3 regions of the Streptomyces sp. KM273126 genome follow, and region 1 is predicted to be linked to each of the others. Evidence: predicted binding sites of a transcription regulator. Region 1 holds the regulator's gene; each other region holds the start of a gene.
The links. The regulator HrcA, encoded in region 1, represses chaperone genes, less so after heat shock. The targets are predictions, from matches to a motif close to TTNGCACTCNGNNNNNCNGAGTGCNAA.
Positions count from the first base shown of each region.

Region 1 (9,638 bases):
CCGCAGACCCTGCTCGGTGTGATCGAGGACACCGCGTACATCTCCGAGACCTTCGCCCTGCACCCCGGTGACACGCTGCTGTGCGTCACCGACGGAGTGACCGAGCGGCGCTGCGGATCGGTGATGTTCGACGACGGGGACGGGCTCGCGGTCGCCCTGTCCGGCTGCACCGGGCTGAACGCACAGCTCATCGCGGAGCGGATCACGAGGCTGGTGCACGAGTTCGGCGAGCGGCCGCCGGAGGACGATCTGGCGTTGCTGGTGTTGCAGGCGGAGTAGGCGACCGCACGCGGGTGGCCGACCGCACGGTGGAGGTCGCCGGTGCTGGACAATGGAACGCATGCCTTCCGCACTCCCCGACGGCGAGCCCGTCCCCGACGACGGGGCGCTGCCCGCGCACGCCCTGACCGGGGCCGCGGACCGGCCCCTCGGGTTCTACCTGCACGTCCCGTACTGCGCGACCCGCTGTGGCTACTGCGACTTCAACACCTACACGGCGACCGAACTGCGCGGAACGGGCGGGGTCCTCGCCTCCCGTGAGAACTACGCCGAGACCCTGATCGACGAGATCCGCCTGGCCCGCAAGGTGCTCGGCGACGACCCGCGCCCCGTCCGCACGGTCTTCGTCGGCGGCGGCACGCCCACGCTGCTGCCCGCCGGCGACCTCGTACGGATGCTGGGAGCGATCCGGGACGAGTTCGGGCTCGCGGACGACGCGGAGGTCACCACGGAGGCGAACCCGGAGTCGGTGGACCCGGCGTATCTCGACGCGCTGAGGGCGGGTGGCTTCAACCGGATCTCCTTCGGCATGCAGAGCGCCCGGCAGCACGTGCTGCGAGTGCTGGACCGTACCCACACCCCCGGCCGCCCCGAGCGGTGCGTCGCCGAGGCCCGGTCGGCGGGATTCGAGCACGTCAACCTCGACCTGATCTACGGCACCCCCGGGGAGTCGGACGACGACTGGCGGGCCTCCCTGGACGCGGCGATCGGGGCGGGCCCTGACCACGTGTCGGCGTACGCGCTGATCGTCGAGGAGGGCACGCAGCTCGCGCGGCGTATCCGCCGGGGCGAGGTCCCGATGACGGACGACGACGTCCACGCGGACCGCTACCTGATCGCGGACGAGACCCTGTCCGCGGCGGGCTACTCCTGGTACGAGGTCTCGAACTGGGCCACGTCCGCCGCGGGCCGCTGCCTCCACAACGAGCTGTACTGGCGCGGCGCCGACTGGTGGGGCGCGGGCCCCGGCGCCCACAGCCACGTTGGCGGGGTGCGCTGGTGGAACGTGAAGCACCCGGGGGCGTACGCGGCGGCGCTGGCGGCGGGGCGCTCGCCGGGCGCCGGGCGTGAGGTGCTCGCGGAGGAGGACCGGAGGGTCGAGCGGATTCTGCTGGAGCTGCGGTTGCGGGAGGGCTGTCCGCTGTCGCTCCTGCGGGATGAGGGCCTCAAGGCTTCGCGGCGGGCATTGGAGGACGGGCTCCTGGAGGGCGGGCCGTACGAGGAGGGGAAGGCAGTCCTTACGTTGCGGGGGCGGTTGCTGGCGGATGCAGTGGTCAGGGACTTGGTCGACTGATCACTCCGGCGAGTGAATCGGTGCGGAACTCCGGTTCGGTCCCTACCCTGTTTCGTAGGCTGCCGCCAAAAGGACGCGGCGGATGTGGAGGGCCACGGAGATGACCGCTGTGGACGAGTACGGAATGACCAAGTTCTTCGAGGGGTTCGAACCTCCGGAGGGCGTCACTGCCGAGCTTCTCCGGGGGGAAATCGTGATGATGGCCAGCCCTGATCTGGTGCACAACGTCATCGTGATGCTGATCGGCAGGCAGATCCCACTGGAACGCTGGTACTCCCTTCAGACACAGGACGTCGACATTGTCGACGAGGCCAGCGAGCCCGTTCCAGACTTGGTGGTTGTGGCTCCTGACGCCCTGCCCGACTCGGGCCGCCTTCTGCCGTCCCCGCTGATCACCATGGTCGTGGAGGTCGTCTCCAAGACCAGCGTCACACGGGACTACGGAGTCAAACGGTCGATCTACGCCGCTGGCAAAGTCCCCGCCTACCTGATCGCCGACCCGATCATGGCGCAATGCGTCCTGCTGACGAACCCCGCAGGCCTGGGTGAGGACGCCGACTACCGGCGCCAGGAGATCATCAAATTCGGAGACCCACTGCCGCTGGAGGTTCTGGGACTCGAACTGGACACCAGCGACTTCGGAACATTCCCCGGCGTCAGGCCCCACCGCTATCCGTAACGAAGTCGATCAGCTCCTCCACCCGCCCCAGCAACTCCGGCTCCAGGTCCTTGTAAGAGCGCACCGAGCCGAGGATCCGCTGCCACGCCTCCCCGGTGTTCGTCACACGCCAGCCCAGCGCCCGGCACACCCCCGTCTTCCAGTCCTGTCCGCGCGGCACCTGCGGCCACTCCGGGATGCCCACCGACGCCGGCTTCACGGCCTGCCAGATGTCCACGTACGGATGGCCCACCACCAGAGCGTGCTCGCTCGTCACCGACTCGGCGATACGGGACTCCTTGCTGCCCGGCACCAGGTGGTCCACCAGCACACCCAGGCGGGCGTCCGGGCCGGGCGCGAAGTCCGCGACGATGGCCGGCAGGTCGTCCACGCCCTCCAGGTACTCCACGACCACGCCCTCGATGCGCAGATCGTCGCCCCACACCTTCTCGACGAGCTCGGCGTCGTGGCGGCCCTCCACGTAGATGCGCCCGGCACGGGCCACGCGCGCGCGTGCGCGAGGGACGGCCACCGAACCGGATGCCGTGCGGGTGGTACGGGCAGGGCCCGAAGGCGGCCGTACGAGCGTCACCACGCGGCCCTCCAGCAGGAACCCCCGCGGCTCCAGCGGGAACACCCGGTGCTTGCCGAAGCGGTCCTCCAGGGTCACCGTGCCCGCCTCGCAGCGGATCACCGCGCCGCAGAAGCCGGTCCCGGGCTCCTCGACCACCAGCCCGGGCTCCGCCGGGACTTCCGGTACGGGCTTGGGCTTCTTCCACGGCGGGGTCAGGTCCGGCGAGTACTGGCGCATTCGGATGACGATACGAGAACCGGAGCGGTAACCGGAGCGGCGGTCATCACGACACGCCGAAGCGGGCCGCCAGCGCGTCTCTCTGCGCCCGTACGAACGCCGCGTCCACCGCCGCCCCGTGCCCCGGCACGTACACCGCGTCCTCGCCGCCCAGGTCCAGCAGCCGGTCCAGCGCGGCCGGCCAGTGCGCGGGGACGGCGTCCGGACCCGCCTGGGGCTCGCCGGACTCCTCGACCAGGTCACCGCAGAAGACCACCTCCGGCGACGAGGGCGAGCCGGGCACCAGCACCGCCAGGTCGTGGGCCGTGTGGCCCGGGCCGACGTTCGCCAGGAGCACCTGCGTGCCGCCGCCCAGGTCCAGCGTCCACTCCCCGCTGACGTGGTGGCGGGGGCGGACGAGGAGGTCCGCGGCAGCGGCGGCCTCCTGAGCGTCCAGGCCGTACCGCACGGCGTCGGCCCGCAGTTCCTCGCGTGCGCGGTCGCCGGTGAGGACCATGTCCACGCCCACCGCGCCGTACACCTCGACTCCCGCGAAGGACGCCGCCCCGAAGACATGGTCGAAGTGCGGGTGCGTGAGCGCGAGATGTGTCACACGGAGGTCGCCACCCAGCAGCCACCGCGCCTCGGCGCCCAACCGCGCGCCCTCGCGCAGGCTCGACCCCGCGTCGATCATGAGAGCGGAACCGTCCCCGACGACCAGCCCGGCCGTGCAGTCCCACACCGGAAGGCGACAGCGCCCCACGCGCGGGCCAAGTTCCTCCCACCCGGACTCTTCCCAACTCACCGTCATACGCCGACGCTAACCCCAGGCCCTCAGGGGCGACGGATTCTCCCTGTGCCGGCGTTCCGCGTGTACTCGCCGGTACGACATCGCGGGACACGTCGGTACACGTCGGCATGACAAGGCGTGGCCGCCCTTGCCGGGGCCGTACCCCACCGCCGTACACTGGTGGGAATGCTGGCACTCGCCCGCGGTGAGTGCCAAGGGGGAGTCGCAAGGACGCGCGGGGACGCGCAAGGACGGAAGTACTGGAGGTGTGCGCGATGCTCAGCGAACGCAGGCTCGAAGTGCTGCGCGCCATCGTCCAGGACTACGTCGGCACCGAGGAACCGGTGGGTTCCAAGGCGCTCACCGAGCGGCACAGGCTCGGTGTCTCCCCGGCCACCGTCCGCAACGACATGGCGGCCCTCGAAGAGGAGGGGTACATCGCCCAGCCGCACACCAGCGCCGGGCGCATCCCCACCGACAAGGGCTACCGCCTCTTCGTCGACAAGCTGGCCGCGGTCAAGCCGATGACCCCACCGGAGCGGCGCGCCATCCAGAACTTCCTGGAGGGCGCCGTCGACCTGGACGACGTGGTCGGCCGGACCGTACGGCTGCTGGCGCAGCTCACGCGGCAGGTCGCCGTCGTGCAGTACCCGTCGCTCACGCGGTCCACGGTGCGGCACGTAGAGCTGCTGTCGCTGGCGCCCGCGCGCGTGATGCTCGTACTGATCACGGACACCGGGCGGGTGGAGCAGCGCATGATCGACTGCCACGCCCCGTTCGGGGAAACATCCCTCGCGGATCTGCGCGCACGGCTCAACAGCCGTGTGGCGGGCCGCCGTTTCGCGGACGTGCCGCAACTCGTGGAGGACCTTCCGGAGGCCTTCGACGTCGAGGACCGCGGCAGCGTCTCAACCGTGCTCTCCGCCCTTCTGGAAACGCTCGTCGAGGAGCGGGAGGAGCGGCTGATGATCGGCGGAACCGCCAATCTGACCCGCTTCGGACATGACTTCCCCCTCACGATCCGGCCGGTGCTCGAAGCGCTGGAGGAGCAGGTCGTGCTCCTCAAGTTGCTGGGCGAGGCGAAGGATTCGGGCATGACCGTGCGTATCGGCCATGAGAACGCGCATGAGGGACTCAACTCCACGTCCGTGGTCTCAGTGGGCTACGGTTCGGGCGGCGAGGCAGTAGCAAAACTCGGCGTGGTCGGACCGACCCGCATGGACTATCCGGGAACGATGGGAGCAGTACGAGCGGTGGCACGTTACGTCGGACAGATCCTGGCGGAGTCGTAAGTGGCCACGGACTACTACGCCGTACTCGGCGTGCGCCGCGATGCGTCCCAGGAAGAGATCAAGAAGGCGTTCCGCAGACTCGCGCGCGAGCTGCACCCGGACGTCAACCCCGATCCGAAGACGCAGGAGCGGTTCAAGGAGATCAACGCCGCGTACGAGGTGTTGTCGGACCCGCAGAAGAAGCAGGTCTACGACCTCGGCGGTGACCCGCTGTCCCAGGCGGGCGGCGGTGCGGGCGGCTTCGGCGCCGGCGGGTTCGGGAACTTCTCGGACATCATGGACGCGTTCTTCGGTACGGCGTCCCAGCGCGGCCCGCGGTCGCGCACCCGCCGGGGCCAGGACGCGATGATCCGGCTGGATGTCGAGCTCGACGAGGCGGCCTTCGGCACGACGAAGGACATCCAGGTCGACACGGCCGTCGTCTGCAAGACCTGCAACGGCGAGGGCGCTGCCCCCGGCACGTCCGCCCAGACCTGTGACATGTGCCGCGGCCGCGGTGAGGTGTCCCAGGTCACCCGGTCCTTCCTGGGCCAGGTCATGACGTCCCGCCCCTGCCCGCAGTGCCAGGGCTTCGGCACGGTCGTCCCGAACCCGTGCCCCGAGTGCGCGGGCGACGGCCGGGTGCGGTCCCGCCGCACGCTTACCGTGAAGATCCCGGCCGGTGTCGACAACGGCACGCGGATCCAGCTCGCGGGCGAGGGTGAGGTCGGCCCCGGCGGCGGCCCGGCAGGCGACCTGTACGTCGAGATCCACGAGCTCCCGCACTCGACGTTCCAGCGCCGCGGCGACGACCTGCACTGCACGGTCACCATCCCGATGACCGCGGCGGCACTCGGCACGAAGGTGCCGTTGGAGACCCTCGACGGCCTGGAGGAGGTCGACATCCGCCCGGGCACCCAGTCCGGCCAGTCGATCCCGCTGCACGGGCGCGGCGTCACGCATCTGCGGGGCGGCGGCCGCGGCGACCTCATCGTGCACGTCGAGGTCACGACCCCGACCAAGCTCGACCCCGAGCAGGAGCGCCTGCTGCGCGAGCTGTCGAAGCTGCGGGGCGAGGAGCGGCCGACGGGGCAGTTCCAGCCGGGGCAGCAGGGCTTGTTCTCCCGTTTGAAGGACGCGTTCAACGGGCGCTGACGTGGGCGGGCGCGGGAGCTGTTCCCGCGCCCGGCGGAGGCTACCGAGTGCCGCTGGGCGGTGTCGCCGACTGGCCTGATCTCGCCCTGGCCCCGTCCTGACCTAGCCCTGAGCTCGCCCTGGCTCCGTCCTGACCCAGCCCTGAGCTCGCCCTGATCCTGCCCGTGAGGGGAACCCCTCCACCGTTCCTGAAGCGTGCCCGTTCCCCTGGCCTGTGCCCAGGTGGAAGGCCGGATTCGGACTCCTGCGGAGGACGTGACAACATGCCGTCATGTCCTCCGCGCTGACCGATCTTTTCCCCACACCGATCGTGCAGGCCCCCATGGCGGGCGGGGTCTCCGTGCCACAGCTCGCCGCCGCCGTGTGCGAGGCCGGCGGGCTCGGCTTCCTCGCGGCCGGGTACAAGACGGCCGACGGCATGCACCAGGAGATCAAGCAACTGCGTGGTCTCACGGCCCGCCCCTTCGGCGTGAACCTCTTCATGCCGCAGCCCGACTACGCCGACCGGGCCGCCGTCGAGGTGTACGCCAACCAGCTCGCCGCCGAGGCCGCCTGGTACAAGGCCGAGCTGGGCAACCCCGACAGCGGGCGCGACGACGGCTACGAAGCCAAGCTCGCCGTCCTCCTCGACAACCCCGTGCCGGTCGTCTCCTTCCACTTCGGCTGTCCCGCCCCCGACGTCCTCCGGGCCCTCTCCGCCAAGGGCACACTGACCCTCGTCACCGTGACCACGGCCGACGAGGCGCTGGCCGTGGAGAGCGCCGGGGCCGACGCCGTGATCGTGCAGGGCGTGGAGGCGGGCGGGCACCAGGGCACCCACCACGACGACCCCGGGCGGGACCGCGCGGGCATCGGTCTGCTCTCCCTCCTCGCCCAGGTCCGCGAGGCCGTCTCGCTTCCGATCGTCGCGGCCGGCGGCATCATGCGGGGCAGCCAGATCGCCGCGGTCCTCGCCGCCGGGGCGTGTGCGGCGCAGCTCGGCACGGCGTTCCTCGCGACACCCGAGTCCGGTGCCAACGCGCTGCACAAGCAGGCTCTGAGTAACCCGCTGTTCGTCGGTACGGAACTGACGCGCGCGTTCTCGGGACGCCCGGCCCGCGGGCTGGTGAACCGCTTCCTGCGCGAGCACGGCCCGTACGCCCCCGCCGCGTACCCCCACGTCCACCACCTCACCTCCGGACTGCGCAAGGCGGCGGCCAAGGCCGGCGATCCGCAGGGCATGGCGCTGTGGGCGGGGCAGGGACACCGGATGGCCCGGGAGCTGCCCGCGGGGCAGCTGGTGGAGGTGCTGGCGACGGAGCTGGCCGCCGCGAGGGCGGAGCTGTCCGCGGGCCCGGAGGGTTCGGCGGAGGGCGTCGCCTGATGACCGCGCCGGTTTTCGTCGTGGACCAACTGGACGGTGTGGGGGCGGAGTTCGTCCTCGACGGTGCCGAGGGACGGCACGCGGTGTCCGTGAAGCGGCTGCGGCCCGGTGAGGACGTGACCCTCACGGACGGGTGCGGGCGGTGGACGCAAGGCGTGGTGAAGACCGCCGACGGCAGGGACCGGCTGGTGGTCACGGACCTGGCACCCGTGCGGGACGAGCCCCCGGAGTCGCCCCGCATCACCGTCGTCCAGGCGTTGCCCAAGGGCGACCGGGGTGAGCTGGCCGTCGAGACCATGACCGAGACCGGGGTGGACGCGATCGTGCCCTGGGCGGCCTCGCGCTGCATCACCCAGTGGAAGGGCGAGCGAGGGCTGAAGGCGCTGGCCAAATGGCGCTCCACGGCGCGTGAGGCGGGGAAGCAGTCGCGGCGGGTTCGCTTTCCCGAGGTCGCGGACGCGGCGACGACGAAGCAGGTTGCCGCGCTGCTCGCCGGGGCGGACTTCGCGGGTGTGCTGCACGAGTCCGGAGACGATCCGCTGGCGACCGTCGACCTTCCCGCTGCCGGGGAGATCGTGCTGGTGGTGGGGCCCGAGGGTGGGGTGTCGCCGGAGGAGCTGGCGCTGTTCGAGGAGGCGGGGGCGCGGGCGTACCGTCTCGGTCGCAGTGTGCTTCGTACGTCGACGGCTGGTACGGCGGCTGCGGCGTTGCTGCTTACGCGGACGGGGCGGTGGGGCTGACCGGGGTTGTTCCTCGCCCCCGCCGCCCCTACCCGTCCCATCCCTTCCCTGGGGCTGCCGACCCCAGACCCCCGCATCGGCCTGAACGGCCTCGTCCTCAAACGCCGGACGGGCTGACATTCAGCCCCTCCGGCGTTTGAGGAGCGGGGGTCCGGGGCTGGCCCCCGAGACGGGGTCGGGGCAGAGCCCCGAAACCCGGAGGTCCAGGGGGCGCAGCCCCCTCGGCGGGGTCGAAGGGCGGAGCCCCTGGGGATGGGACGGGTAGGGGCGGCGGGGGCGAAAAACGCCCCCTGCGCGCGGCGCGGAGCGTGGCCGCATGCGGTCTACCGTGTCGCGGCGGGCGATGGCACGCTGCCGTACATGGGAGCTTTAGGGCGTTTGGGGCATCGGCTGGGCGGGCGTCGGGTTCTGCTGGGGGCGGGGCTCGCCATGGGCGTCATCGTGGGCGTGTCCGCGTGTGAGACAGGCGGACTGAGCACCGCCGCCGTGGCGCACACCACCGACCAGGCCGGAACCCGCGAGCTGGAACGGCAGGGCGCAGACGTGGAGTGGCTCAACTGCACGGCCTCGTACGACGACAGCGACGGCAAGAACCAGTCGCCCTCGGCCGGCGTCGACACCGTCGCCAAAGTCGACTGCAACGGCGAGACGAAGGATGGAAAAGACATCACCATCACGGGAAAGGTGACGCGGGAGATCAACGGCAAGTGCGTCCGCGGTGACCTCACCGCCAAGATCGCGGGCAAGGAGTGGTTCCAGGTGAACGTACTGGGCAACTGCAACGCGCCCGACCCCATCCCGACGCCCACTCCCACCCCGCCCACCGACGACAACTCGCCCGGCGGACCCGGCCCGACCGTCACCGTGACCGTGACGAAGACCGTCTACTGCCAGTCACATCCCACCTGCTGGCCCGAGGGCAAGTGATCCAAACCCCTCCCAAGAACGCCATACGCTGCCTAGAGTGACCTGGTGACACTGCCTGCAGCCTCTGCCTCTCCCGCGTATTTCCGGTTTCCGCACCTGCACGGCGAATCGGTCGCCTTCACCGCCGAGGACGACGTCTGGGTCGCGCCTCTCGACGGTGGCCGCGCCTGGCGGGTCAGCGCCGACAACGTCCCCGTCAACCATCCGCGCATCTCGCCGGACGGCACCACCGTCGCCTGGACCTCCACCCGCGACGGAGCACCCGAGGTCCACATCGCCCCCATCGACGGCGGGCCGTCCAAGCGCCTGACGTACTGGGGAAGCTGGCGGACCCAGGTGCGCGGCTGGACACCCGACGGAAAGGTCCTCGC
Region 1 covers NZ_SJXB02000001.1:250,452-260,089, reverse strand. The annotation lists gene E0500_RS01085 (SpoIIE family protein phosphatase) at 1-279, shown strand, start outside; gene hemW (radical SAM family heme chaperone HemW) at 341-1,573, shown strand; gene E0500_RS01075 (Uma2 family endonuclease) at 1,674-2,252, shown strand; gene E0500_RS01070 (DUF3097 domain-containing protein) at 2,230-3,042, opposite strand; gene E0500_RS01065 (MBL fold metallo-hydrolase) at 3,089-3,832, opposite strand; gene hrcA (heat-inducible transcriptional repressor HrcA) at 4,087-5,103, shown strand; gene dnaJ (molecular chaperone DnaJ) at 5,104-6,237, shown strand; gene E0500_RS01050 (nitronate monooxygenase) at 6,509-7,600, shown strand; gene E0500_RS01045 (16S rRNA (uracil(1498)-N(3))-methyltransferase) at 7,600-8,340, shown strand; gene E0500_RS01040 (hypothetical protein) at 8,701-9,267, shown strand; gene E0500_RS01035 (S41 family peptidase) at 9,313-9,638, shown strand, end outside.

Region 2 (9,638 bases), 940 kb from region 1:
CGCTGCGCCCCGAACCAGTGCCCCACCACCTTCTGCCCACTGCTCGACGACACCGTGATGCCCGACTGCACGGCCTTCTTGTCAGTGATCGCCTTGTCGAACGTGAACGACACCGGCATCCCCACACCGACCGTGCTCCCGTCGTCCGGCGTGTACGTCCCGATGAAACTGTTGGCCGTAGTCACGGTGGTGAAGATCGAGTTGGCGGCGGACGTGCGCCCGTCGGAGTTCTTCGCGATGGCCGAGATCTGGTACTTCGTGCCCCGCTCCAACTGCTCCTTCGGCTTCCACGCCTTGCCGTCCGCGGACAACGCCCCGGGCACGGCCTGCTCCGTCCCCGCCAGCGTCATCTTCACCTCGGTCAGCTCGCCACCGCTGACCTTCACACCGGTCGCGTTGATGGACGCACCCGTCGAGCCGTCCTTCGCCGAGATCGTGATCCTCGCCGCGGAGTCCTCGGCGGGGCCCTTGTCGTTGTCGGCCTTGGCGCTGCCACCGCAGGCGGTGAGCGTCAGGGAACCGACCACCAGGACGGCCCAGGCCCCCAGCGTGCGTCGCACCATCTTGTCCGGCGATGTCACGGGCTGCTCCATCTTCTCGCTTCGTACGTGATCCGCTTCAGTACGAGGAGAAAGAGCGCCCCGGGCTCAGTGGGGTTCCGGCGGTCCCACCGCTGCAGCCGTCGCGTGACAGAACCCGGACAATCGCCTTACGGGGCCCGCGTGATGGACTCCTCCCGATGGACTCCTCCCGATGGACTCCGCCCAGTGGACTCCTCCCGCTGGATTCCTTTCTCTGGGTTCCTCCCGATGGACTCCTCCCTCTGGGTTTCTCCCTCTGCGCTCCTTCCTCCGCGTTCTCCCTTCCCTCGTTCCTCCTTCCGGGCCCGCGGCCATGTCACACTCGCGGGCCCCCGCTCCGTCCCCGTTGGTGTACCGGCACGCCACGACAAGGAGCCCTGTTCATGAACGCGCTGTTGTGGACCGCGCAGATCCTGCTCGCCGCGATCTTCCTCCTCTCGGGGACGCTCAAGGCAACCCTGTCCAAGGAGCGCCTGCTCGCCACCGGGCAGAGCGGGGTCGCACCCTTTCCCCCTTCCGTGATCAAGCTGACGGCCTGGGCGGAACTGGCCGCCGTCCTCGGTCTCGTCCTGCCACGGCTCACCGGCATCGCCCCCACCCTCACCGCGGTCGCCGCCGCCGGTCTGATGCTCGTCATGACCGGCGCGCTCATCAGCCACTCGACCCTGCTGCGAGCCGATCTCCGGGCAGGACGCCGTCTCCACGAGTCCATCGAGTCGGTCGCCGTCCTCACCTGTCTCGCACTCCTTGGCCTGTGCGCCCTCGTCGTCACTGGCCGCTCCTGACCCTCTGACCCTCTGCCTCCCTGACCCCCTGCCCCCTGACCAACGTCCGGTGCGCCGCGGAACGACCCTCAGTTCCCGTACAACTCCCCGTACGCCGGCCACACCCCGCCCGGCCCCTCCACCGACTCGGCCGCCCGTACCGCTCGGACGATCGCCCGCGTCACCATGTCCGCGCCCGCCGCGAGTACCTCGTTCAGGGCGAGGGGGTCCGAGGGAGGGGGTGGGCGGCGGTGGCCAGAGTGAAGACCGTGTCGCCGTCGTTGAGGAGGTGCACCGGGCGTATGGCCCGGGCGATGCCGTCATGCGCCGTGCCCGCCAGCTTCTGTGCCTGGGCGCGGGTGAGATCGGCGTCGCTGGCGACGACCGCGAGGGTCGTGTTCAGCGAGGGCGCGGCTTTCTTGTCGGTGGCCTCCGCGAGCCGCTGCCGCGCCGCCTCGTGCACCTCGGCCGCCGGGTGGGCCGTACGGCCGCCTCCCTGGAACAACTCCCCGTAGAGCACCCCCGTTTCCGGATCCATCACCGACCCCGCAGCGTTGACCACCACCAGGGCGGCCACCGTGACACCTGAGCCGAGCACGACGCTCGCGGTGCCGACGCCGCCCTTCAGCTGCCCGACCGTCGCCCCGGTACCGGCACCCACGCAGCCCTCCTGGACCGGTGCGCCCGGCTCGCTCGCGGCGGCCGCCTCCACCGCGGCCCGTCCCGTCGCCGCGTCCGGCCTGGCACGGAAGTCACCGCCACGGCCCAGGTCGAAGACACAGGCCGCCGGCACGACCGGCACGACGTGCGTCGGATCGGGACCCACTCGCACTCCGCGTCCCCGCTCCTCCAGCCAGACCATCACCCCCGACGCCGAGTCCAGCCCGTACGCGCTGCCCCCGGTCAGCACGACCGCCTCGATCTTCTGCACCAGGTTCCGCGGATCGAGCGCGTCCGTCTCCTTGGTCCCCGGCCCGCCGCCGCGTACGTCCACGGCCGCCACCGCTCCGCCCTCCGGGGCGAGCACGACCGTCGTCCCGGTGAGCCAGCCGTCGCCGATCCGGGCGGCGTGTCCGACCCGCAGCCCCACGACATCTGTCAAAGCGTCAACTGTCATGGACCCAGTGTGGTCCGGCGAGGCCCATCCCGCCTCACCCGGCCGATGCCGTCGCTCCCCCCTCTCTCGCAGCCATCCGCGCCGTGAGCGTCACCCCTGCGGCTACGGCCAGCGCCGTCACGATGCCCGTCGCGAACACCGCCCAGTCCCCGAGGAACGTGCACGCGATCACCGCCAGCGCCGTGGTGGGCAGCACGGCCTGCTGAGCGATCCCCACCTTGAAGTGGCGCGCGTGCAACGCCCACACGGTCAGGAGGTACAGCGCCGTCGGCAACGTCACCGCGGCCGACGCGACGAGCGCCGAGATGTGCGCCTTGCCGACCGACTGCTCCACCGCGACCTCCAGTCCGGCACCGATCGCGGCCGCCGACGCGAAGATCAGGTAGTGCCCGTACCCCCACAGGAAGCTGTCCCTGCTGGAGCGCAGCCGCCCGTGGATCGGCACGACGAAGTAGATCCACCAAGCCGAGAACACGGTCAGCAGCCCGCCCGCCGCGATCGGCAGCAGCTCACCCAGCGCGTTGCTCTCCTGCACGCCCGACTTCACGGCGACCGTGGCCGCGGCGATGGTCTCGCCGAGCACGATGATCGTGAACAGGCCGTAGCGCTCGGCGATGTGGTGCGGATGCCACGCCGTGGCACAGGCCCTTTCCGCGTACAGCGGCACGCACATCTCCGCCAGCACCATCACCAGGTACACCCAGGGACGGTCCGGGGCCGGGAAGAAGAGGAGCCCCGTCCAGCCGATCTGGCACAGCGCCACACCGCCCGCGTACCGCAGCGCCATGGTTCTCTCGGCGCCCCGGGCCGACCGCGCCACCCGCAGCCACTGGGCCGCCATCGCCAGCCGCATGATCACATAGCCGATCCAGACGACCAGGAAATCGTGGTGTTCGAACGCCTGGGACACCCCGGCCGCGAGCACCAGCACACCGGCGATCTGGACCAGCGTCACGATCCGGTACAGCACGTCGTCGTTGTCGTACGCCGAGGCGAACCAGGTGAAGTTCATCCAGGCCCACCAGATCGCGAAGAAGATCATCGCGTAGTCGAGGATGCCCTCGCCCACGTGGTTCTCCGCCACCACATGGACCAGCTGGAGACCCGCCTGGGCGACCGCCACGACGAAGCACAGGTCGAAGAAGAGCTCAAGCGGTGACGCGACCCGGTGCTCCTCGTCGCGCCCCCGCGCGACCAGCCGCCGCACAGAACCGCCGCCGGAGGCATGAGCGGAGTCCGAGGCTGATCGGGCAGAACGGGATGTCATGGGGCCAAGCACACCAGAAAACCCAGGGAGCTTCCCCGAACCGCGCGCACCGGCGGGCGAGCCCTCACGGACCCCGTGTCCTCCCGTGGCGACCGGGTCTCGCCCGACTGCAGGGCCGTACCCTGGGGGCATGAGTACCGCTTCCGTCCCCGAACCGCGCGAGCAGGCGAAGGCCGCGCTGGTCTTCGACGACCCGCTCGACCAGCAGTCGTCGGACGACACGGACCGCGGGTGGGGCGAGCGGCCCGCGGCCGGCGACAGCGTCGCCGACCTGAAGCGCTTCCTCGACGAGAAGCCGCCCCACCACCTCTGAGGACGCTCAAGACGCCGAAGACGGTCCGTGAACCGCGTTACTCGCGGTCGTGTCCCGAGCCTCGCTGCGCGACCAGGGCGTCCCGTATCTCCTTCAGGACCTCCAGCTCGGTCACCTCGATGACCTCCTGCGTGCCCTCCTTGGCCTTGCGACGGGCCTCCAGCCGTGAGAGGTACTTGGCCATCGGCAGCACCATCAGGAAGTAGACGACGGCCGCCGTGATCACGAAGCTGAGGGTCGCTCCCAGGACGGAGCCCCACATGATGGTGATGCCCGTCGCGGCGTCGCCGCTGCCCGTGCAGGGGTCCTTGAGGCAGTAGCTGTAGTGGTCGAGGTTCTTGGTGCCGACCGCCCCCACCAAGGGGTTGATGACGCCCTTCACCACCGAGTTCACGATGTTGGTGAAAGCCGCGCCGATGACCACGGCGACCGCCAGGTCGACGACGTTCCCCCGCATCAGGAAGGCCTTGAAGCCCTCCCAGATGCTCGGCTCCTTCTTCTTGCTCACCGCGACGCCTTTCCGTGCAAGTCGTGGAACAAATGACTCCGCAACTTACGGCACGGCGTCCGGGACCTGTCCAGTCGCATCCAGTCGCACCTCTCGAATGAGAGGTGTGACGGCGCTCGGCGGTGCCCCTCATCAAGGCCGGCACAGTGTCACCGCCAGCCGTGAGGTCGCGCCCGCGCCCGCCAGCCGTGCCGCCGTGGCCCGGGGCACGGTCAGGACCACCAGCGCCCCGCTCTCGGTGGCGCTCGCCGCCGGCACCCTCGTCACCCGGGCCCCGCGCGCGACCACCCGGGCTCCGCCGCCGTTCGTCGACGACTCCTCGGCCGCGATCACGTCGACCCGGTTGCCGGGCCGCAGCAGCCGCACCGTGGCGCCGTCGGCGATGCGCACCGGTGCCGCCACCATCTCGACGGCTCGGCGCCGCTCCGGCACGGCCTCGGCCATCGGATGCCCGCGGGCCCGCTGGCCATCCTGGGCCGGCTCCGCCTCCCGCGGACCCGCAGCCACCAGCGCCGCAGCGGTCACGGCCAGCCCGGCAGCCACGGCCCGCCTCCGGCACCGCACGAGCCGCCGCAACTGATACCGGGCACCGCCCACCCGCAATGGGGCGAAGTGCGGAACCTCGCAGGTCGGGGGAGCACCTGAACCGGGCGGGCCATGGAGGGACGTGGACAGGGGTCCCGTAGACGCAGACGCAGACGAAGACGAAGACGCAGACGGAATAGACGAAGACCCGTCCAAACCCGAGGACGAGCCCATGGACGAACCCGTGCCCACGGACAACGAAGACGAGGACAACGAAGACGAGGACAGGGAAGGAAACGGAAGGGACATGAGGCCACCACCTGCTGCGTGAGATCGGGCTTGCGGTCTCACGATGAGGCTTCGCGGCAGAGTCCGCCGACGCCCGTGGACAACCCACGAGCTGTGGACAACTCCCTCACCCGAACGGGAGATTCACGGCATGGCGAACCCCGGATCCATCCCGCCCAGAGCCGTCGTGCACAGGCAGTCGCGCTTCTCGGTCGGCGGCAGCGCGGCGACCGCGTCGAAGAGGACGCCGCGCAGCCGGTCGACGTTCGCCGCGAACACCTGGAGCACCTCCTCGTGCGAGACGCCCTCGCCGGTCCCGGCGCCCGCGTCGAGGTCGGTGACGAGCGTCAACGACGTGTAGCAGAGTTCCAGTTCACGGGCGAGCGCAGCCTCGGGATGGCCGGTCATGCCGACCACGGACCAGCCCTGCGCCTGGTGCCAGAGCGACTCGGCGCGCGTCGAGAACCGCGGGCCCTCCACGACGACCAGCGTGCCGCCGTCCACCGGTTCCCAGTCCCGCCCGCGGGCCGCCTCCAGCGCGATTTTGCGGCCCGTGGGGCAGTACGGGTCGGCCAGCGACACGTGCACCACGTTCGGGACGTCGCCACCCGGCAGCGGCAGCCCGTCGAAGTACGTCTGCGTCCGCGCCTTCGTACGGTCCACCAGCTGGTCCGGCACGAGCAGCGTGCCCGGCCCGTACTCCGGCCGCAGTCCGCCCACGGCGCAGGGTCCCAGCACCTGGCGCGCCCCGACCGACCGCAGCGCCCACAGGTTGGCGCGGTAGTTGATGCGGTGCGGCGGCAGGTGGTGGCCGCGCCCGTGGCGGGGGAGGAAGGCGACCCGCCGCCCCGCGATCTCGCCGAGGAAGAGGGAGTCGCTGGGCTGCCCGTACGGGGTGTCGACCTGTATCTCGGTCACGTCGTCGAGGAAGGAGTAGAAGCCCGAACCGCCGATGACACCGATCTCAGCGTTTTCCGTGTTCGCCATGCCCGCACCCTAACCGGGCCCGGAAACGCCGAAGACCCTGTCGTCGCACGACGACAGGGTCCCGTAAGCCTTTTGTTGCGGAGCCTTTTGGCGCGGCCGACCGGCCGCTACGCCGCCGAGCTGCTGCTGGAGGCGGAAGAGCCCGAGGACGACGAGCTCGACGACGACTTCGAGTCCGTCGGGGACTTCGAGTCCGACGACGTCGAGGACTTCGAGGACGACGACGTGCTGCTGCTCGACGACGAACCACGGCTGTCGTTCCGGTAGAAGCCGGAGCCCTTGAAGACGATGCCGACCGCGGAGAACACCTTCTTGAGGCGGCCATTGCAGTTGGGGCACTCGGTCAGGGCGTCGTCGGTGAACTTCTGCACCGCTTCGAGGCCCTCACCGCACTCGGTGCACTGGTACTGGTACGTCGGCACTGGTCTTCCTCCTGGCACTCTCACTCGATGAGTGCTAACGATCGTCCATTCTAGCCCGCCGCAACAAGGGCGTCGGGTAATGTTCGTCACCTGCTCGTGAGCAGCGGTCAGGGCTTGACCGCCACGAGGGCCCTGCCCAAGTGGGAAGCCGCTCAGCGGCGGAGTCACAGTGACGTATTCCGTCGGCGAACGGCGAATGCGATACATGTCACTCACCGACCGTGACGAGAACGCGGTCGCCCCGGCGCCGCGTGACCGCGGGGGTCACGCGCGCCGGGATCAGCCGTGACCGCAGTGCGACCAGGACCGCCAGCGCCAGCGCCGTACCGGCCGCCGGCACCAGGAATCCGGCACCGTCCCAGAGGCGGTCCTCCAGCTGTCCGGCGACCGTGACGGCGGCGGCCTGACCGAGCGCGACCGCACCGGTCAGCCAGGTGAAGGCCTCCGTGCGGGCGGCGGCCGGCACCAGACCGTCGACCAGCGTGTAGCCGATGACCAAGGCGGGTGCAACGCACATGCCGACCAGCAGGCCGAGACCGCCGAGGACCAGCACGGACATCGCGGAGTGGGCGGCCCACAGGCCGGCGGAGGTCAGGGCGAGGGCCGTGTACGCGACGACCAGCCGCCGCTGCGGGGCCGCCTTCCAGGCGATCGCACCGCAGACGAGGCCGGACAGCATGTTGCCCGCCGCGAAGACGCCGTACAGGACACCGTTCAGACCGGGCTCGCCGATCGACTCGGAGAACGCGGCGAGCGAGACCTGCATGCCACCGAAGACGGAGCCGATCCCCAGGAAGGCCACGATCAGAACGCGCACTCCGGGGACCCGCAGTGCCGAAACGTGCTCCACGCGCGCGTGCCAGTCGAGGACGGGAGCGGGTTGCGTGCCCCTCTGGGCGGCGAAGAGCAGACCGCCGATCAAGGTGAGGGCGGCCTCCGTCACCAGTCCGGCCGCCGGGTCCACGGTCGTGCACAGCGCGGTTGCCAGCAGCGGGCCGAGTACGAAGGTCAGCTCGTCCGTGACGGACTCGAAGGCGGTCGCGGTCGTCATCAGGGGCGTGCCCTGGAGCTTCACGCCCCAGCGGGCGCGCACCATGGGGCCGATCTGCGGCACCGAGGCACCGGTGGGCACGGCGGCGGCGAAGAGCGCCCACAAGGGGGCGTCCGCCAGCGCCAGCGCCGTCAGGGTGAGGCCCGCCAGGGAGTGCAGGACGACGCCGGGCACCAGCACGGCCCGCTGTCCGTGGCGGTCGGCCAGACGCCCGCTGAACGGGGCGAACAGCGCCATGGAGACACCGGTCACGGCGGCCACGGCACCGGCCGCCCCGTACGAGCCGGTGGTGTGCTGGACCAACAGCACGAGGGAGATGGTCAGCATCGCGAACGGCTGGCGCGCCGCGAAGCCGGGGAGCAGGAACGTCCAGGCGCCACGGGTGCGCAGCAGCTGCCCGTAGCCCGGGCGGGACGACGTCGAGGTGACCGTGGACGCCACGGCCCATGCCTTTCGCCACCTGGTAGCACGCGCCCCGTTGTCCGGTCTTGAAGGAGGCGTGCCGAGAGCTGTCCTCTTGCGCGTACTGCGGTAGATACCGGAGTCCACTGCGAGGAGGCGTCCCGGCCGCCATACGGTCGCGCCAGCTCTGCGTCAGGCAGAGGTGGTTCGATCAGGGTGCGCCTTCATAGTACAGAGTGATGTTGCCGTTCTCCTGTGAAAGTGAGCGCCACCAGACAGCCGACCTGGGATTGCGGCGGGTTATGAGCGCGCCCCGCCGTTCGGCGTCCCCAGCCAGCCGGCCAGCTTGCCGCCCAGGCCGACCGCCCGCAGGCGCCGTTCCGCCGCGTCCCGGACGGGGTCCGTGGCCACCACGAGCAGTTCGTCACCGCGTCGCAGCACCGTGCTCGGCAGGGGGACGAACGACGTGCCCTCCCGGACGACGAGCGTGACGGCCGCGCCGGCGGGCAGCCGGAGCTCGCTGATCTCGACGCCGTGCATCTTCGAGCCCTCCGGGATCGCCACGGACAGCAGGTGCCCGCGCAGCCGCTCCAGGGGTGCCGACTCGATGCCCAGGTCGGCCGCCTCGGGGCCCCCGCCCAGACGCAGCTTCCGGGCCAGCCAGGGCAGTGTGGGCCCCTGGACGAGGGTGTAGACGACCACGAGCACGAAGACGATGTTGAAGATCCGACGGCTCGCCTCGACCTCGTTCACCATGGGGATGGTGGCCAGGATGATGGGCACCGCGCCGCGCAGCCCGGCCCAGGACAGCAGCGCCTGCTCCGGCCAGGGCACCCGGAACGGCAGCAGCGCCACGACGACGCTCACCGGCCGGGCCACTATCGTCAGCACCAGGCCGATGATGAGCGCGGGCACGATGTCGGCGCCCATCTCGTGCGGGGTCACGAGCAGGCCGAGCAGGACGAACATGCCGATCTGGGCGATCCAGCCGACTCCCTCGGCGAAGCCGCGCGTGGCGGGCCAGTGCGGCAGCCTGGCGTTGCCGAGCACCATGGAGGCCAGGTAGACGGCGAGGAAGCCGCTGCCGTGGGCGAGCGCACCGGCCGCGTACGCCGTGACGGCGATGGCCATGACGGCGATCGGGTAGAGACCGGAGGCGGGCAGGGCCACGTGCCGCAGCCCGAACGCGCCGAGCCAGCCCACCGCGAGGCCGATGGCCGCGCCGATGGCCAGCTCCAGGGCTATCTCCCCGACCAGTACGTACCAGTGCTCCACCGGTCCGGCCATGGAGAAGGAGACGACGAGGATGACCACCGGGGCGTCGTTGAAGCCGGACTCGGCCTCCAGGGTGCCCGTCAGGTGCGCGGGCAGGGGGATCTTCCGCAGGACGGAGAAGACCGCGGCCGCGTCCGT
Region 2 covers NZ_SJXB02000001.1:1,186,072-1,195,709, reverse strand. The annotation lists gene E0500_RS05050 (Ig-like domain-containing protein) at 1-563, opposite strand, end outside; gene E0500_RS05045 (DoxX family protein) at 965-1,366, shown strand; partial or broken gene E0500_RS05040 (P1 family peptidase) at 1,435-2,462, opposite strand; gene E0500_RS05035 (low temperature requirement protein A) at 2,497-3,729, opposite strand; gene E0500_RS05030 (hypothetical protein) at 3,860-4,042, shown strand; gene mscL (large conductance mechanosensitive channel protein MscL) at 4,080-4,550, opposite strand; gene E0500_RS05020 (hypothetical protein) at 4,683-5,309, opposite strand; gene E0500_RS05015 (hypothetical protein) at 5,218-5,406, shown strand; gene E0500_RS05010 (S-methyl-5'-thioadenosine phosphorylase) at 5,508-6,350, opposite strand; gene E0500_RS05005 (FmdB family zinc ribbon protein) at 6,458-6,772, opposite strand; gene E0500_RS05000 (MFS transporter) at 6,981-8,264, opposite strand; gene E0500_RS04995 (potassium/proton antiporter) at 8,526-9,638, opposite strand, start outside.
Region 2: a site for HrcA is predicted at 6,784-6,810, ahead of E0500_RS05005 (FmdB family zinc ribbon protein). Genes of this name have one in related genera too.

Region 3 (9,638 bases), 1.3 Mb from region 1:
CCCGCGCCCGTGACCGCGGCCGGGCGTGACGCACTCGACGCGATCCTCGCCCGTCCCGGCCGCGTGGTGGTCGGGCTGGACTTCGACGGGACGCTCGCGCCGATCGTGCCCGACCCGGAGCAGTCCCGCGCCCACCCCGAGGCGGTCCCCGCGCTCGCGGCCCTCGCCCCGAAGGTCGCCTCCGTGGCCGTGATCACGGGCCGCCCGGCCGGTGTCGCGGTCCACCACGGGGGCTTCGCGGGCGTGGCCGGCCTGGAGCACCTGGTCGTCCTCGGTCACTACGGGGTGGAACGGTGGGACGCGGTCACCGGCACCGTCACGGCGCCGCCTTCCCACCCCGGCGTCGCCGCCGTGCGCGCCGAACTTCCCGGTGTCCTCGAACGGGCCGGGGCCCGGGAGGGCACGTGGATCGAGGAGAAGGGCCGTGCGGTCGCGGTCCACACCCGTCGGGCCGCCGACCCCCAGGCGGCCTTCGAGGCCCTGCGCGAGCCGCTCTCCGAGCTCGCCACGCGCCACGGCCTCGTGGTCGAGCCGGGCCGTATGGTCCTGGAGCTCCGGCCGCCGGGTATGGACAAGGGGGTGGCGCTGCGCGAGTACGTACGGGAGGTCGGCGCCGAAGCGGTGCTGTACGCCGGCGACGACCTCGGTGACCTGCCGGCCTTCACCGCCGTCGAGGACCTCCGCGCCGAGGGCATGCCCGGACTTCTGGTGTGCAGCGGCAGCAACGAGGTCACCGCGTTGGCGAAGCGGGCGGATCTGGTGGTGGACGGCCCGGCGGGCGTCGTACGGCTACTAGGGGGAATGGCAGCGGCGATGGCCTCACCCGCGAGCTGAGCCTGGGGGCTGCCGCCCCCAGACCCCCGCTTGTCGGCCTGAACGGCCTCGTCCTCAATCGCCGGACGGGCTGAATACCCAGCCCCTCCGGCGTTTGAGGAGCGGGGGTCCGGGGCGGAGCCCCGAAGCGAGGGCCGGGGCGGAGCCCCGAAACCCGGGGGCCTGGGGGCCCAGGGGGCGCAGCCCCCTGGGCGGGGGCGAAGGGGCGGAGCCCCTGGGATGGGACGGGTAGGGGCGGCGGGGGCGAAGGAAAGCTAGGCGTCCAGTGCGCGCAGCTGCGCCAGGAACCACTGCGTCGGCGGCAGCGCCGTCGCCCCCGCCGCGAGCCGCTTCGTGCGTTCGGCACGCTCACCCGGCGACATCGACAGCGCTTCGTGAAGAGCCCGCGCCGTACCCCCGATGTCGTACGGATTCACCACCACCGCGTCGTCACCCAGCTCCTCGTACGCCCCCGCCTCCCGGGACAGCACCAGCACACACCCCTCGTCGGAGACGACCGGCACCTCCTTGGCGACCAGGTTCATACCGTCCCGGATGGGATTCACCAGGGCCACGTCCCCCAGCCGGTACGCGGCCAGCGAGCGCGCGAAGTCGTCCTTCAGATGCAGCACGACCGGCGTCCAGTCCGCCGTGCCGTAACGGGAGTTGATCGCGGACGCGACCCGCTGCACCTCGTCCATGTAGTCCCGGTACACCTTGAGGTCCTGCCGGGACGGGTACGCCAGCGCCACGTGGACGACCCGCTCCCGCCACGACGGCCGGTCCTCCAGCAGCTGCCCGTACGCCAGCAGCCCCCGCACGATGTTCTTGGACAGCTCGGTGCGGTCCACGCGCACGATCGACCGCCGCGGGCTCCCGTCCGGCGCCGTACCGATCTGCTCCCGCAGCGCGCCCATCCGCTCGTCCACGTCGGCCTCGTGCGCCCGCCGGCGGAGGAAGTCCGCGTCGGCTCCGAGGCCGTGCACCCCGATCCGCGTCCCCGACGGGATGCCGGGGCCCAGCACCGCGTGACAGCAGTCCGTGAAGGCGTCCGCCCAGCGCTGCGTCAGGAACGCCGCCCGGTCCGCGCCGAGGATGCCGCTCAGCACCTTCGCCGCGATGTCGTCGGGCAGCATCCGGAAGTACTCCGGCGGCGCCCACGGTGTGTGCGAGAAGTGGCCGATCCGCAGGTCGGGGCGCAGCTCGCGGAGCATCCGCGGGACCAGGACCAGGTGGTAGTCCTGGACCAGCACGGCCGCACCCTGCGCCGCCTCCTCGGCCAGCGCCTCGGCGAACGCCCGGTTGTACGCCTCGTACGACGCCCACTGCCGCCGGAACTCCGCGTCGAAGACCGGCTCCAGGGGCGTCTGGTACAGCATGTGGTGCACGAACCACAGCACCGAGTTCGCGATGCCGTTGTACGCGTCCGCGTGTGTCGCGGCGTCGATGTCGAGCATCCGGACGCCGGGCTCTCCCACCCGTCGCCCACCACCGCCCTTCTGCGGAGGGGCCTCCGGCCCCGCCCCCACGATTCCCCGCCGTACGGCCTCGCGGTCGCCGTCGCTCAGCGCGGAGCACACCCATACCGCGCCGGCCTCCGGCCCGATCGCCGACAGCCCCGAGACCAGGCCGCCTCCGCCGCGCCGGGCCGTGAGCCCGCCGCTCTCGTCCAGGGCGTACGAGACAGGGCCGCGGTTGGACGCGACGAGGACGCGGGCGCCGTCGGCAGAAGCGGAAGCCATGCTCGTCAACCTAGCCCTTGTCGCATCCGCTCAAACGTACGGTTCCGCTGGGCGGCCAACACCGGCCACCGCAGCAGCCCCCGAACTCCGCTCACGCCGCCTTGCGTTCCACGTACTCCTCGATCTCCGCCATCGGAGGCCGTTCCTCGGTGTCCACCGAGTACGTGCGCGGCTCGAAGCCCTCCTCGCCCCGCTCGAACTGGGTCAGGGAGGGGCGGATCATATGGCCCCGCGCCAGGCGGAGCTGGGCGGTGCGGTAGATCGCGGCGGACATCCGGCCGAGGGCCTGGCCGTCCTGGTGGCGGTGCTTGCGGACGCCGACGTCGACCTGGGCGAGGGCGTCCAGGCCCACCAGGTGCAGGGCGTCGACCAGCATGCCCAGCTCCACCCCGTATCCGACCGGGAAGGGCAGCTGTTCCAGGAGCGAGCGGCGGGCCGCGTACTCGCCGCCCAGGGGCTGGACGAAGCCCGCGAGCTGCGGCCAGTGCATGTTCAACAGGGGGCGGGCCATGAGTTCCGTGACCCGGCCGCCCTGGCCGGCCGCGGAGCCCAGCGGGCGGTCGTACATCGCCTTGACCAGGTCGACGCCGGGGTCGGTGAGGAGCGGCCCCACGATCCCGGAGACGAAGTCCGACGAGAACTCCTTCAGGTCCGCGTCGACGAAGCAGACGATGTCCCCGCTGGTCACCAGCAGGGAACGCCACAGCACCTCGCCCTTGCCGGGCACGGCCGGGATGCGGGGGAGGATCTCGTCCCGGTGCACCACCGTCGCGCCCGCGGCGGCGGCCACCTCCGACGTACGGTCCGTCGATCCCGAGTCGACGACGACGATCTCGTCGACGAGCGGGACCTGCTGCATCAGGTCACGACGGATCGCGGCGACGATCTCGCCGACCGTCTCCTCCTCGTTGAGCGCGGGCAGCACGACACTGACCGACTGGCCCGAGGAACGTTTGGCGGCCAGGATGCGGTGGAGCGGGCGATCGGTCACGGACCAGGAGCGTGTGCTCAGCCAGCGCTCGACTTCGTTCAGCACGGTCTGCGGCTCCTCACTTTTCGATCACTGCGGATCGGTCTTCTCGATCACGCGGATCGATCACACGAGCTGATGTGTGATCCATCTCGCGGTTCGGACGTCTATCTCAACTGTCCTGGCCTTCGGTTACAGTCTTGAACAACGCGGATGACCATCGCATTGCGGGGTCACCTTTGCGTTTCAATGATCAACAACGGCATACACAACCGCATACCGCTCATCCAGAGGGGCAGAGGGACACGGCCCGATGAAGCCCCGGCAACCCTCCAGCCGGTTCTCGTACCCGATCAGCGTCGATCGTTCACAGATCACCGTAGATCGGCTTCGCGAGGCTCGCGGCTAGGGAAGGTGCCAAATCCGTCTCACGGCGAGATGCGTCGTGAGGAAGATGAGGAGAAAGGGCCTCGCCTCACATGGCTGTGCAGACTGCTGGAAACACGACGAATCCTGGCACCTCGAACGCCGCCTCCACCGTCGACCTCGGCCCCGCCGCCGCTCTGTCCTGTCGCGAGTGCGGCCACCGGGTGCCGCTCGGCCCGCTCTTCGCCTGCCAGGAGTGTTTCGGCCCGCTGGAGATCGCATACGACTTCTCCGCGTACGAGACCGAAGAGCTGCGCAAGCTGATCGAGTCCGGCCCGGCGAACATCTGGCGCTACGCACCCCTGCTGCCCGTCCCCGCCGACGTGGCCGGCAAGCCGAACCTCAACCCCGGCTGGACCGCCCTCGTCAAGGCCGACAACCTGGCCCGGGAACTGGGCGTCACCGGCGGTCTGTACGTGAAGGACGACTCCGGCAACCCGACGCACTCCTTCAAGGACCGGGTCGTCGCCCAGGCCCTGGAAGCCGCGCGGGCGTTCGGCTTCACCACCCTCTCCTGCTCCTCGACCGGCAACCTCGCCGGTGCCGTGGGGGCCGCCGCCGCCCGCGCCGGCTTCCGCTCCTGCGTCTTCATCCCGCACGACCTGGAGCAGGGCAAGGTCGTCATGGCCGCCGTCTACGGCGGTGAACTCGTCGGCATCGAGGGCAACTACGACGACGTCAACCGCTTCTGCTCGGAGCTCATCGGCGACCCGGCCGGCGAGGGCTGGGGCTTCGTCAACGTCAACCTGCGGCCGTACTACGCGGAGGGCTCGAAGACGCTGGCGTACGAGATCTGCGAGCAGCTGGGGTGGAAGCTCCCCGACCAGATCGTCGTCCCGATCGCCTCCGGCTCCCAGCTCACGAAGATCGACAAGGGTCTGCAGGAGCTGATCAAGCTCGGGCTCGTCGAGGACAAGCCGTACCGGATCTTCGGTGCGCAGGCCGAGGGCTGCTCGCCGGTGTCCGTCGCCTACAAGGCCGGCCATGACGTCGTCCGGCCGCAGAAGCCGGACACCATCGCCAAGTCGCTCGCCATCGGCAACCCCGCGGACGGCCCCTACGTCCTCGACATCGCCCGGCGGACGGGCGGCGCCGTGGAGGACGTGACCGACGAGCAGATCGTGGACGCGATCAAGCTGCTGGCGCGCACGGAGGGCATTTTCGCCGAGACGGCGGGTGGCGTGACCGTGGGTGTCACGCGCAAGCTGATCGAGAACGGTGTGCTGGACCCGACCCTGACCACGGTCGTCCTCAACACCGGCGACGGCCTCAAGACACTGGACGCGGTGGCGGGTACGGGACTGACGGCGACGATTCGCCCCAGCCTCGACTCGTTCCGTGAGGCCGGCCTCGCGTGATCGCTCCGCTCGGAGCGCCGTAAGACTGCGGTCCGTTCAAGGCTGCGGGTCCGTCGTGGCTGGTCGCGCAGTTCCCCGCGCCCCTGATGGGGGCGCTGCCCCCCCATCAACCACGAGCAGTACCTGACCGGAGGTCTCACCCCATGAGCGTCACCGTCCGCATCCCCACCATCCTGCGTACCTACACCGACGGTCAGGCCGAGGTCAGTGCCGAGGGTGCGAACCTCGGCGAGGTCATCGCCGACCTGGAGAAGAACCACACCGGCATCGCGGCCCGGGTCCTGGACGACCAGGGCAAGCTGCGCCGGTTCGTGAACGTGTACGTGAACGACGACGACGTCCGCTTCGAGCAGGGGCTGGAGACGGCGACCCCGGAGGGGGCGGGCGTGTCCATCATTCCGGCCGTCGCCGGAGGCTGAGCGGCACCCATAATTACCTTCGGTAACTTCGGTTACCGAGAGTTCATCGAATGGCCCCCTCCGTGAGAGAAGCGGAGGGGGCCATTCTCTATGGTTGAGCACGGTAGAGTTGGGGAACGCGGTTCGCTTCAGGCTCCGGTTTCACGCCGTGCGCATATGGGTTCTTGCCGTGCGCCCGATATGAAGTAGCCAAAGTGGGCGAAGGTCGGCGAGGTATTCGCGCCTTATGTTCCTTTTGCGGGGCCCGACTTGCCCTGAAGTCAGGTGAATTCTCCGTACATTCCCGACCGGGCCTGTCCAGATTTCTCGTCCGATTGACCTGTTGCAGACGGCAGTTGGACAGATACATTCAGCCGCGGTCGACGCGTTCCGGCGCACGCCCCCAACCGTTGGGGGGTGAGGTCTGACCCGGATCCGCGAAGTGTGGATCTGTGCAAGGGCCAGTAATAGGGGAGTTAGGCATGGCTCAGGGCACCGTCAAGTGGTTCAACGCGGAGAAGGGGTACGGCTTCATCGCGGTCGACGGTGGTGCGGATGTATTCGTCCACTACAGCGCGATCCAGATGGACGGCTACCGCACCCTGGAGGAGGGCCAGCGGGTCGAGTTCGAGATCTCGCAGGGTCAGAAGGGGCCGCAGGCGGACATGGTCCGTCTGGCCGGCTGAAGCACGCGCCGACTGAACAGCAGCGACGCACTTCGTTTCACTTTCGAAGGGCTCGTGTCCCACGGGTAGTTGTCCCGCGGGGTACGAGCCCTTCGTTCTGTCCAGGTCCAGGTCTAGGTCCAGGTCCAGGTCTTGGTCCTGGTCCAGGTCCTGGACCAGGCCCCGGACCGCGTCCTGTATCCGGGCGGGGGCGCACGGGCGCGTTCACCTGCGGATCATCCCCAGGCGCTTGCACTCGCAGGGGTCGAGTGCTAATCATTGGGCGTTAGCACTCTGAAGGTGAGAGTGACAACGAGGACCGGGTCGGTGAGGCCCGCCGGCCGCGTGGGGCAGGGACCCACAGGCAGGCGAGCCGTCCGTCGCGGGCGCCAGCACGGTCCGGAGCAATCCTCCCCCGAGCTCTCGGCTTAGCTTCGAGCACGGGGGGACCCCATCCGTCCGGGAGGACCACTTCACATGGCCAAGATCATCGCGTTCGACGAGGAGGCCCGGCGCGGCCTTGAGCGCGGGATGAACCAGCTCGCCGACGCCGTCAAGGTGACCCTCGGCCCCAAGGGCCGCAACGTCGTCCTTGAGAAGAAGTGGGGCGCCCCCACGATCACCAACGACGGTGTCTCCATCGCCAAGGAAATCGAGCTGGAGGACCCGTACGAGAAGATCGGCGCCGAGCTGGTCAAGGAGGTCGCGAAGAAGACGGACGACGTCGCCGGTGACGGCACGACGACCGCGACCGTCCTCGCCCAGGCGCTGGTCAAGGAGGGCCTGCGCAACGTGGCCGCGGGTGCCAACCCGATGGCCCTGAAGCGCGGTATCGAGAAGGCCGTCGAGGCCGTGTCCGCCGCCATCCTCGACCAGGCGAAGGAGGTCGAGACGAAGGAGCAGATCGCCTCCACCGCCTCCATCTCCGCCGCCGACACCCAGATCGGCGAGCTCATCGCCGAGGCGATGGACAAGGTCGGCAAGGAAGGCGTCATCACCGTCGAGGAGTCCCAGACCTTCGGTCTGGAGCTGGAGCTCACCGAGGGTATGCGCTTCGACAAGGGCTACATCTCGGCGTACTTCGCGACCGACATGGAGCGCATGGAGGCCGCCCTCGAGGACCCCTACATCCTCATCGCCAACTCCAAGATCTCCAACGTCAAGGACCTGCTCCCGCTCCTGGAGAAGGTCATGCAGTCGGGCAAGCCGCTGCTGATCATCGCCGAGGACGTCGAGGGCGAGGCCCTGTCGACCCTGGTCGTCAACAAGATCCGCGGCACCTTCAAGTCCGTCGCCGTCAAGGCCCCGGGCTTCGGTGACCGCCGCAAGGCCATGCTCGGCGACATCGCCATCCTCACGGGCGGCGAGGTCATCTCCGAGGAGGTCGGCCTCAAGCTGGAGAACGCGACCCTGGACCTCCTGGGCCGCGCCCGCAAGGTCGTCATCACCAAGGACGAGACCACCATCGTCGACGGTGCCGGCTCCACCGACCAGGTCGCCGGCCGCGTGAACCAGATCCGCGCCGAGATCGAGAACAGCGACTCCGACTACGACCGCGAGAAGCTCCAGGAGCGCCTGGCCAAGCTCGCGGGCGGCGTGGCCGTCATCAAGGCCGGTGCCGCCACCGAGGTCGAGCTCAAGGAGCGCAAGCACCGCATCGAGGACGCCGTGCGCAACGCGAAGGCGGCCGTCGAGGAGGGCATCGTCGCCGGTGGTGGCGTGGCCCTGCTCCAGGCCTCCACGGCTCTGGAGAAGCTGGAGCTGGAGGGCGACGAGGCCACCGGTGCCGCCGCCGTCAAGCTCGCGCTCGAGGCCCCGCTGAAGCAGATCGCGGTCAACGCCGGCCTTGAGGGCGGCGTCATCGTCGAGAAGGTGCGCAACCTCCCCGTCGGTGAGGGCCTGAACGCCGCGACCGGTGAGTACGTCGACATGCTCGAAGCGGGCATCCCCGACCCGGCCAAGGTGACGCGCTCCGCGCTGCAGAACGCCGCGTCGATCGCCGCGCTGTTCCTCACCACCGAGGCCGTCATCGCCGACAAGCCGGAGAAGGCCGCCGCGCCCGCCGGTGGCGGCATGCCGGGCGGTGACATGGACTTCTGATCCGGTTCTCCGGATCGGCCCGTCCGAGGTACCGAGGGCGGCACCCCTACTCCAGGGGTGCCGCCCTCGGGCGTGTCCGGGGTCACAGCGCGGGAGGGCGAGCCGGCGGAATGTGGTGCGGGCCGGGGCAGTTGATCAGTACGGCAGTAGATGCGTATGCATATACCGCCCGAAACCCCATGCCCCATGCCCCTGCCCCTGTCTCCGTCTCCCGGCCCTCCCCGTCTCCCGCCCCCATCTCGGCGTCTGCCGACGACCACCTCCGAGGAGCTCCACCGTGACGTCTGCCGTCCCCGCCACCCCCGCATCCCCGGCCACCCCCGCCTCCCGCGCCGCCGAGATCCTGTCCCGGCCCGTCGCGATCAACGGACTGACCGTCCCGAACCGGATCGCCATGGCGCCCATGACCAGGCAGTTCTCGCCGGGCGGCATCCCCGGGGAGGACGTGGTGTCGTACTACGCGCGCCGCGCCGCCGCGGGCGTGGGCCTGATCGTCACCGAAGGCACGTACGTCGGCCACGAGTCGGCCGGGCAGAGCGACAGCGTCCCGCGCTTCCACGGCGAGGAGCAGCTCGCCGGCTGGGCGAAGGTGGCGGACGCGGTGCACGCGGCGGGCGGGACGATCGTGCCGCAGCTGTGGCACATCGGCATGGTGCGCAAGGCGGGCGACCCCCCGTTCACGGACGCCCCGGCGGTCGGCCCCTCCGGCCTGCGCCTCGACGGCACGCCCGGCACCGGCAAGGAGATGACCCAGCGGGACCTGGACGACGTCATCGCCGCCTTCGCCCAGGCCGCGGCCGAGGCGGAGCGCATCGGCTTCGACGGCGTCGAACTGCACGGCGCGCACGGCTACCTGATCGACCAGTTCCTCTGGTCCGGCACCAACCGCCGCACGGACGCCTACGGCGGCGACCTCGTCGCCCGTACGAAGTTCGCGGCGGAGATCGCGGCGGCGGTACGGGACTCGGTGTCCCCGGACTTCCCCGTCATCTTCCGCTACTCGCAGTGGAAGCAGGAGGCGTACGACGCGAAGCTCGCCGAGACCCCGGAGGAGCTGGAGGCGCTGCTGACGCCTCTGGCCGCGGCCGGTGTGGACGCCTTCCACGCCTCCACGCGCCGCTACTGGCTCCCCGAGTTCGAAGGCTCCGACCTCAACCTGGCGGGCT
Region 3 covers NZ_SJXB02000001.1:1,548,775-1,558,412, reverse strand. The annotation lists gene otsB (trehalose-phosphatase) at 1-834, shown strand, start outside; gene E0500_RS06715 (trehalose-6-phosphate synthase) at 1,089-2,555, opposite strand; gene E0500_RS06710 (glucosyl-3-phosphoglycerate synthase) at 2,647-3,591, opposite strand; SAM riboswitch class I at 3,806-3,986, shown strand; gene thrC (threonine synthase) at 4,005-5,309, shown strand; gene E0500_RS06700 (MoaD/ThiS family protein) at 5,453-5,728, shown strand; gene E0500_RS06695 (cold-shock protein) at 6,190-6,393, shown strand; gene groL (chaperonin GroEL) at 6,850-8,472, shown strand; gene E0500_RS06685 (NADH:flavin oxidoreductase) at 8,750-9,638, shown strand, end outside.
Region 3: a site for HrcA is predicted at 6,659-6,685, ahead of groL (chaperonin GroEL). Genes of this name have one in related genera too.